Linked DNA regions of Desulfitobacterium hafniense DCB-2. The protein of the gene in region 1 interacts with the protein of each later gene in a pairwise test. Links are inferred from orthologs where the notes say so. Each region holds a gene or a part of one and is shown on either strand. Other genes may lie near its edges.

Region 1 (4,720 bases):
GGAAGATATGCAGCTGGTTGGTGCTTCAGATGCACGTCAGCAAGGCAGGGATATAGGAGAGCTTCTGGCCATGGCTCCCTTAGGGATTGAGATAACCGGCCCTCTGGAAGTGGCGCACCTTAAAGAGACCCGGGCAGATATTATGGTGGATTTTACCAATCCTCAATCTGTACTGAAAAATGCCAAATGTGCTTTGGCGGCCGGAGTCGTTCCAGTCTTAGGGACCACGGGCTTAGATGAAGCCGATATTTCGGAAATCCGGGATCTTGTGGATCAAACGAAAGTGGGGGCTTTTATTGCCCCGAATTTTGCCATAGGCGCCATACTCATGATGCGCTTTGCTCAGGAGGCTGCAAAGTATTTCCCTCATGTGGAGATTATTGAGCTGCATCATGACCAAAAGCTGGATGCACCTTCCGGAACGGCTCTCAAAACCGTAGAGTGGATATCAGAAGTAAGAAAACCCCTGGTGCAGGGTCATCCTAATGAGTACGAAAAAATCAAGGGCTCACGGGGCGGTGATGTGGACGGAATTCATATTCATTCTGTTCGCTTGCCCGGATTTATAGCTCATCAGGAAGTCATTTTCGGCGGCCTCGGACAAGCTTTGACGATCCGGCATGATGCCCTTTCCCGGGAAACCTATATGCCTGGGATTATGCTGGCCGTCCGCAAAGCAAGCCAACTCTCAAATTTGGTAATAGGACTAGAGAATTTCCTCGAATAGGAATCCTCATCGGGGAACCGCATTCTATCTTTCCTCATATACTGGATAGTAGTCATGGGACACAGTCTCAAAGGGGGCTTCAAGATGAGTGCGGGTCTAACTGGAATTCGAGTAGCTGTAATTGGAGGGGATGACCGAGAGATTTATATGATTCCGGAGCTTCAAAAGCTAGGGGCCTACATAGTCGGGGTCGGATTTGAAAAAGCAGCTCCAATCCAAGGGGTGACACTCCTTTCTTCACCGCTGGAAGCGGTGGAGAAGGCAGATGTTCTGCTTTTTCCAATGTACGGTACCGATGAACGTGGGGATGTCAAAGCCAAGTATTCCGAGACGCCGATTGTGCTGAATAAGGAACTGTTAAAAGCTGTTTCGCCTAAGGTGCCGCTTTTTATCGGGTGGGCTCGTCCCGCCTTAAAATCAGCTGCAGAAATGCTGGGAATCCAGATTGTCGAAACGGCTAACCTTGATCAACTTGCTATTCTCAACTCGATCCCTTCAGCGGAAGGAGCTATCCAAATGGCCATGGAGGCCTCCCCCATCACTATCCACGGCAGTGAGAGCTTTGTGCTTGGCCTGGGGCGATGTGGCTGGACTCTTGCCCGGACCTTAAAAGGGATGGGGGCTCATGTTACCGGAGTAGCCCGTAAACCGGCGGATCTGGCCAGGGCCTTGGAAATGGGCCTGGAGGCGGTTCATTTTGCTGATCTGGATGAAAAGATTGGGAAGGCGGAACTTATTTTCAATACAGTTCCTCACCTGATTCTGGACAAAGTCATGTTGGAACAGGTGAATCATGAGGCTGTCATTATCGACATTGCTTCACTTCCCGGCGGCACGGATTTTGAATACGCCAAGGCTAAAGGCATCAAAGCAATGCTTGCCCCAGGTCTACCCGGTAAGGTTGCACCCAAAGCAGCAGGGAAAATTCTTGCTCAAGTCTACCCGCAACTTATTCTTCGCCACCTGACCACAAAGAATGCCTCTTTAAAGTTTTGAAGTGGAGGTGACGAAGGCATGAAACTTGACGGGTTAAAGATTGGTTTTGCTGTAACGGGCTCACATTGCACCTTGCATGAAATCACTGAGGTCATGCGTAAGATGGTTGAAGAAGGAGCGGATTTAACGCCCATTATCTCTTATGCCGTAGATACCATGGACACACGATTTGGTAAAGCAGAAGACTGGAAGAAAAAATTCGAAGAAATAACCCAGAAAAAGGTTATTCAGACTATCCCGGATGCTGAACCCATCGGGCCGCAGAAGAAATTTGACTGCCTGCTCATTGCGCCCTGTACAGGCAATACACTGGCAAAGCTGGCCAATGGTATTACCGACACTCCGGTGCTGATGGCGGCCAAAGCCCATCTTCGTAATCAGCGGCCTTTGGTGATAGCCGTCTCAACCAATGATGGCCTGGGATTGAACGCGCGGAATATCGGGACGCTTTTATGTACAAAAAATATATTTCTCGTTCCATTCGGGCAGGATAGCCCGGCTACCAAAGCGAATTCTTTAGTAGCCCATATGGATAAAATTCCGGATACAATTCTCATGGCTTATGAGGGAAAACAAATTCAGCCCATACTGGTTGATTATCACTAATAAACTCAAACTGATCAGTTAGGTGGATATGGTGCTGTGCTTTCAGGCTTAGCACCATATTCCTAGTATTTTATCAGTGGATTAAGGAGGAACATTTATGCCGAATGTTGCAATTGTTGGAGCTACAGGTGCGGTTGGACAAGAGTTCTTAAAGATTCTTGTGGAAAGGAATTTTCCTGTGGAGGAATTACGCTTATTAGCGACAAAACGCTCCGCAGGCAAAAAGATCCTTTGGCAAGGCAGGGAAATTGAGGTTCAAGAAACTACCCATGATAGTTTTAAAGGTATCGATATAGCATTATTTGCCGGAGGATCATCCAGTACAGAATTCGCTCCTTCCGCGGTTAAAAGCGGGGCTGTAGTGATTGATAACAGCAGTGCTTATCGTCTTGATCCTGAGGTCCCCCTGGTCGTACCTGAAGTCAACCCGGAAGATGTAAAATGGCATAAGGGGATCATCGCTAATCCTAACTGTTCAACGATTATTATGGCAGTCGCCTTGAAACCTATCTTTGATCTGGCAGGGATTAAAAGGGTGGTTGTGTCAACCTATCAGGCCGTTTCCGGAGCAGGACGTGAAGGGATCGAAGAATTGGAAGATCAGGTTCGCAATTGGGTGCAAGGGGAAGAAGTGAAGAGTCAGACATTCCCTTATCAAATTGCTTTTAACTTGATTCCCAGAATTGATGTATTCCAAGAAGGAGATTACACCAAAGAAGAGTGGAAGATGGTTAAGGAGACTCAGAAGATTTTTCATGTGGATACTATGCCGATTACGGCAACCACAGTCCGGGTTCCTGTGTTAAGAAGCCATTCCGAATCTATTAACATAGAAACAGAGCGGAGTGTCGGCTTGGATGAGGTCAAGGCAGCTTTCCAAAAGGCTCCGGGAGTTATCGTTGAGGATAATCCGGCAGAAGATCGTTATCCCATGCCTTGGTTTACTTCAGACACCGATGAAGTCTATATAGGCCGTATCCGTAAAGATTTTTCCATTGAAAATGGGATCAATCTCTGGGTTGTGGGTGACCAAATTCGTAAGGGAGCCGCCACCAATACGATACAGATTGCCGAACTCTTATTATAGTCTGATTATGAGCACTGTAGAGAAGAGTGTTCATAGCAGGGTCCATATTAAAATGTTAAAAACACAAGCATACAGCCTCTGGATCAGAGAATAGAATAATTGAATAATAATGTGAGGCGACAGGAGGAGTTCAGGTGCGTGTTTTGGTCCAAAAGTTTGGGGGAACTTCAGTATCCAGTGCTGAACGTCGGGCCCAGGTTGCCGCAAAAGTCTCTGAAGCAGTGCGGGAAGGGTATTCACCTGTTGTTGTAGTTTCCGCCATTGGACGCAGTGGGGATCCCTATGCGACAGATACCTTTATCAATCTGGTCAACGGCATTACCCTTGAATCACCCAAGCGGGAAATGGATCTTTTGATGAGCTGCGGGGAAATCATCTCCGGTGTGGTTTTGACCAGCACCCTAAAGAGCATGGGGCTTGAGGCAATCCTGTTAACAGGTGGTCAAGCAGGAATTATAACCAATGATTGTTATGGAGATGCCCGCATCATTCGCGTAGAGCCGAAAGGGATCCTTGATCATCTAAGTGAGGGAAGAGTTGTCGTCGTTACCGGCTTTCAAGGAGTTACCGAAGATGGCCAGGTCACCACATTAGGTCGCGGGGGAAGCGATACTACAGCTTCAGCTCTTGGTGTTGCATTAAATGCCGAGGCCATCGATATCTATACTGATGTGGAAGGAATTATGACTGCCGATCCGCGTATTGTTGAGGATGCCCGTATCTTAGATGTGGTAACCTATAATGAGATATGTCATTTGGCCCATCAGGGAGCCAAAGTGATTCATCCCCGTGCGGTGGAAATTGCTATGCAGCGCAATATTCCCATTTGGATCAAATGTACATTTTCCGATGCCCGAGGAACTTTAGTAACAAGTATACAGCCCGACATGGGAGCGGGAACAGATATTACGGGAGACCGAACGATTACGGGGATTGCCCACACGCCCAATGTGACCCAGATTCAAGTACCTACCCATGATGTAGCCGATGTGCTGCAAGTCGATAAACAGATCTTTAAGGGAATGGCTTTAGCAGATATTAGTGTCGACTTTATAAGTGTGCAGCCGGAGAGTGTGCTTTACACCGTACCTGATGAAATAGCGGAAAAAGCAATGAAGATTCTCGATAATTTAGGATTTAAGCCTACAGCGGTCCCTGGATGTGCCAAAGTCTCCATCGTTGGAGCGGGTATCGCAGGAGTTCCCGGTGTGATGGCCAATATGGTGGAGGCCTTATCCGATGCGGGTGTCCGTATCTTGCAGTCAGCAGACTCTCACACAACTATATGGGTACTTGTCAATAAA
Region 2 (3,854 bases), 200 kb from region 1 along the record:
GATGAGGATGTTAAGGCCTTAAAAATCCTGGATTCAGAGACCTATCAGGCTTTGGCGGTTATCTTTCGGTCGCGGAATAAGACATTGCCCCTGAGCACCTATCTTAAGCGTTCAGGGCTGTCCAAGACTCAGGTAGAGCACTTAGCCAAACAAGGCTGGCTCAAACTGGAATCCCGCTTTACCTCCGGTGTTCCCCGCAAGGTCCAGGCTGCGCTTACTCCCGAAGAGAGGGTTGGCGATGACCTGGGAGATAGGGAATCGATGACCGGTATGATGCATGAAGCCGATATTGAACTTAATGTTCACCAGGGACCGGATTACCTGCGGACACTCACTCCTGAACAAGGGAAAGTATGTGAAAAAGTTACTCAGGCCCTGGATAAACAAAGTTATGAAACCCTGCTCTTGCATGGGGTTACCGGCAGCGGCAAGACGGAAGTCTACCAAAGACTGATTGGGGAAGTGCTGGTTAAAGGTGGTTCAGCCATTTTATTGGTTCCTGAGATTTCGCTGACGTCTCAGATCGCCCGCTATTTTCAAGACCAATTCGGCGAGCAGTTGATTGTACTTCACTCGGGATTGCAAGTGGGGGAAAAGGCCAAGGCCTGGCAGGATATTCTCCAGGGGAAAATCAGGATTGTCGTCGGGGCCCGTTCGGCGGTTTTTGCCCCGCTGCCTGATTTACGCTTGATCATCTTGGATGAAGAGCATGAGAGCGCCTATCACCAAGAGGAAAATCCCAAATACCATGCCCGCAATGTAGCCCGTAAACGGATGGAACAGCTCCGGGGAGTAGTGCTTTTGGGAAGCGCTACCCCTTCGCTGGAAGCCTATGCCGCGGCTCAGACCGGCAAGGTTCCTTTGCTTACCATGGAAGAACGGGTCAACCGCCGCCCGCTGCCCCCTGTGGAAGTGGTGGATATGCGGGAGGAATTGATTAAAGGGAATCGCAGTATGTTTTCCCTCTCCCTGCAAGACAAGCTGAAAAGGACCCTGGAGCGGGGAGAACAGTCCATGCTGTTCTTAAACCGCCGCGGCTACTCCACCTTTGTGGTCTGCCGGGAATGCGGTTATGTGATTCGCTGTCATGACTGTGATATTGCTCTGACTTACCATACTCAAGGCCACACCATGCGTTGCCATTATTGCAATCATGAAGAGGTTCCTCCCCGCACCTGTCCGGAATGCGGCAGCCGCTATATTCGCTTTTTTGGGCAAGGGACTCAGCGGGTGGAAGATGAAATCAAAGGACTTTACCCGGCGGCACGAATCCTCCGCCTGGATTTTGATACCACCCGCTCTAAAGATGCCTATGAGGACATCCTGGGCAAATTCCGCCGCCAGGAGGCAGATATCCTCGTGGGCACCCAGATGATGGCCAAGGGACTGGATTTTCCTAATGTCACTTTAGTAGGAGTTGTGGCAGCCGATCAGATGCTGAATATGCCGGATTTCCGCGCCAGGGAGAGAACCTTCCAGCTTCTGACCCAAGTGGCCGGCCGGGCCGGCCGCAGTCAAAAACCCGGGCAGGTTGTGATTCAGACTTATACACCGGAAGACAGGGCGATTATTCAAGCCTCTCAGCACAATTTTAAGGGCTTCTTTTGGGAAGAGATTGGCTATCGGAAAGCCAGAAATTATCCTCCCTTCACCCATGTCATCCGGGTGACCCTTATTCATGAAAAGGAAGAGAAAGTGATCAAAGGAGCCCATAGCCTGGTCAATTCTTTAAGGCAGGGAATAGTATCCGATCAAAATGGGCATACTTCTTTAGATATTCTCGGCCCTGCTCCGGCTGTGATTCCCCGCCTCAAAAATCATTTCCGCTGGCAGGTCTCGGTTAAAGGAAAACTTATGGATACACTACGTGAATTCTTGCATCAAGGTGTCCGGCGTTTTGCACGTGATCCCATTAGTTCGGGAATTCAACTCAATATCGAAGTAGATCCCTTAAGCATGTAAGACATTACCGAGTATTGAACTAACCCGCCCCAAGTCCAGGGTGGATTCGGCAGGCCTTCAGTGGGTGTTGGATCTCCTTCTGAATGGGGTCTCGTTCAATATTGGAGATATGTAGTATAATAAATAATAAAATAAGAAGAAATGAGTAGGAAGGGGAAACCGTGACATGGCGATTTATCAGATTGTAGAAATTGGTTCCGAAGTACTGCGGGAGAAAGCTGTTCCCGTCAAAGAGATAACACCTAATATTGCAAAGCTTTTAGATAATATGTTGGATACACTCTATGATGCCAATGGAGTAGGCTTGGCCGCTCCCCAGGTGGGAGTCTCCAAACGCGTCGTCGTTATCGACGTAGGAGAAGGCCCCTTGGAGCTAATCAACCCTGTCATCATCGCCAAAGAGGGCGAAGATCTGGATGATGAAGGATGCTTAAGCATCCCCGGCATAACCGGTCAGGTAGCCCGGGCAGCCAAAGTCAAAGTAGAAGCCCTCAACCGCCAGGGGGAGCTCCAGGTCATCGAAGGAGAAGGACTGCTTTCCCGCTGCCTCCAGCATGAAATCGACCACCTGGAAGGGATCTTGTTCGTTGATAAAGCGAAGAAGACTTCTCGGAGGTAGCACCTGTTGGCTGTATTGGTAGAAGGGGAACCGATGCTTGGGTCGTGTGTAGCTTTACGCACAACGGTCTCTCCATAGCTCCGGGGCTGGTTCACTCGCTTCCTTAACAGCTACGCCAAACCCCGCTGTTTTCTGCATGTGAACCGTGGCTGCGCTATGTTAAGAAAGCGACCTTCACCCGACCACCCCTCCGCTAAATCCGTTCCCTTTTGTGCGCAAAGCTACACTTGAAGGTCCTCTTTTCAGATCTTCTCTTGAGTATAAGCAGCACTTAAGGGTCCTGAGTGAAGTAATCCCTATCCTACAACGCCCCGCTTGCTTGAACCCAAGAAACAGCCCAAGGATTTTGATTTACACGAGGGAAGCGAATTTAAGCGAGCGGAAACAAAACTTCGCGAAAAGCATGCAGCGGAGTCAGGTTGGAAACAGGACGTTTCCAACCGCCCATTGAGCAGGAGCGATTTGGGCGGGGACCCGATGGAGCGGAGGGCTTGAGCGTTAGTTTTGTCCGCGCAGCTTATGGAGCGAACGACGTAAAGCAAAATCCTGGAGATATAACCTTCAATATAAGGAGTAATCACTATGCGACTCGTTTTCATGGGAACGCCGGACTTCGCCGTTCCAACTCTCCAAGCCCTGGCGGCTCACGGTCACGATGTGGCGGGAGTGTTTACCCAGCCGGACCGCCCTTCCGGCCGGGGCAAGAACCTGAAGCCCAGTCCGGTTAAGACAGCCGCTCAGGAGCTGGGGCTGCCCGTTTATCAGCCCCCCAAAGTCAAAAGCCCCGAGAGCCTGGAAATCTTAAAGGAACTGGCCCCGGAGGTCATCATCGTGGTGGCCTATGGACAACTATTATCCAAAGAAATCTTAGGATTGCCCCCTTACGGCTGCATCAATGTCCATGCTTCCCTTTTGCCGGATTGGCGCGGCGCCGCTCCCATTCATTGGTCCATCCTGAAGGGAGATCAAAGGACCGGCGTGACCACCATGCAGATGGATGAAGGGCTGGATACGGGAGATATGCTTCTGAAAACCGAACTCCCGATTGGGGAGGATACCACCACCGGGGAGCTTCATGATGCTCTGGCCCAAGCTGGCGCTCAGCTTTTAATCGCTACTTTGGAGCAGCTTCACAAGGGGAAATTGCCCAGGACACCCCAAAAGGGGCCGGTGCGTTATGCCTCTTTGCTGACCCGGGAGCATGAGAAGATCGACTGGGCACGCAGCGCCCAAGACATTCATAATCAGATCCGCGGCCTGAATCCCTGGCCCG

Evidence for each region.
Region 2: the proteins of DHAF_RS18270 (region 1) and def interact in binary tests that used the Escherichia coli proteins (3 or more experiments, as listed by UniProt). The link is inferred for Desulfitobacterium hafniense DCB-2 from one-to-one orthologs.

The regions. Positions count from the first base shown.
Region 1 is NC_011830.1:3,894,683-3,899,402, reverse strand. The notes cover bases 1,588-4,421. They hold DHAF_RS18270 (aspartate-semialdehyde dehydrogenase), read left to right. Parts: upstream 1,588-2,426; coding sequence 2,427-3,416; downstream 3,417-4,421. Other genes in these bases: dapG (aspartate kinase), read left to right, coding at 3,551-4,421; DHAF_RS18275 (dipicolinate synthase subunit B), read left to right, coding at 1,742-2,329; dpsA (dipicolinate synthase subunit DpsA), read left to right, coding at 1,588-1,723. Also shown: dapB (4-hydroxy-tetrahydrodipicolinate reductase), read left to right, coding at 1-727; more of dpsA, read left to right, coding at 812-1,587; more of dapG, read left to right, coding at 4,422-4,720.
Region 2 is NC_011830.1:4,092,025-4,095,878, reverse strand. What follows is about bases 944-3,854. They hold def (peptide deformylase), read left to right. Parts: upstream 944-2,128; coding sequence 2,129-2,581; downstream 2,582-3,854. Other genes in these bases: fmt (methionyl-tRNA formyltransferase), read left to right, coding at 3,164-3,854; priA (primosomal protein N'), read left to right, coding at 944-1,962. Also shown: more of priA, read left to right, coding at 1-943. UniProt on the Escherichia coli protein: Removes the formyl group from the N-terminal Met of newly synthesized proteins. Requires at least a dipeptide for an efficient rate of reaction. N-terminal L-methionine is a prerequisite for activity but the enzyme has broad specificity at other positions.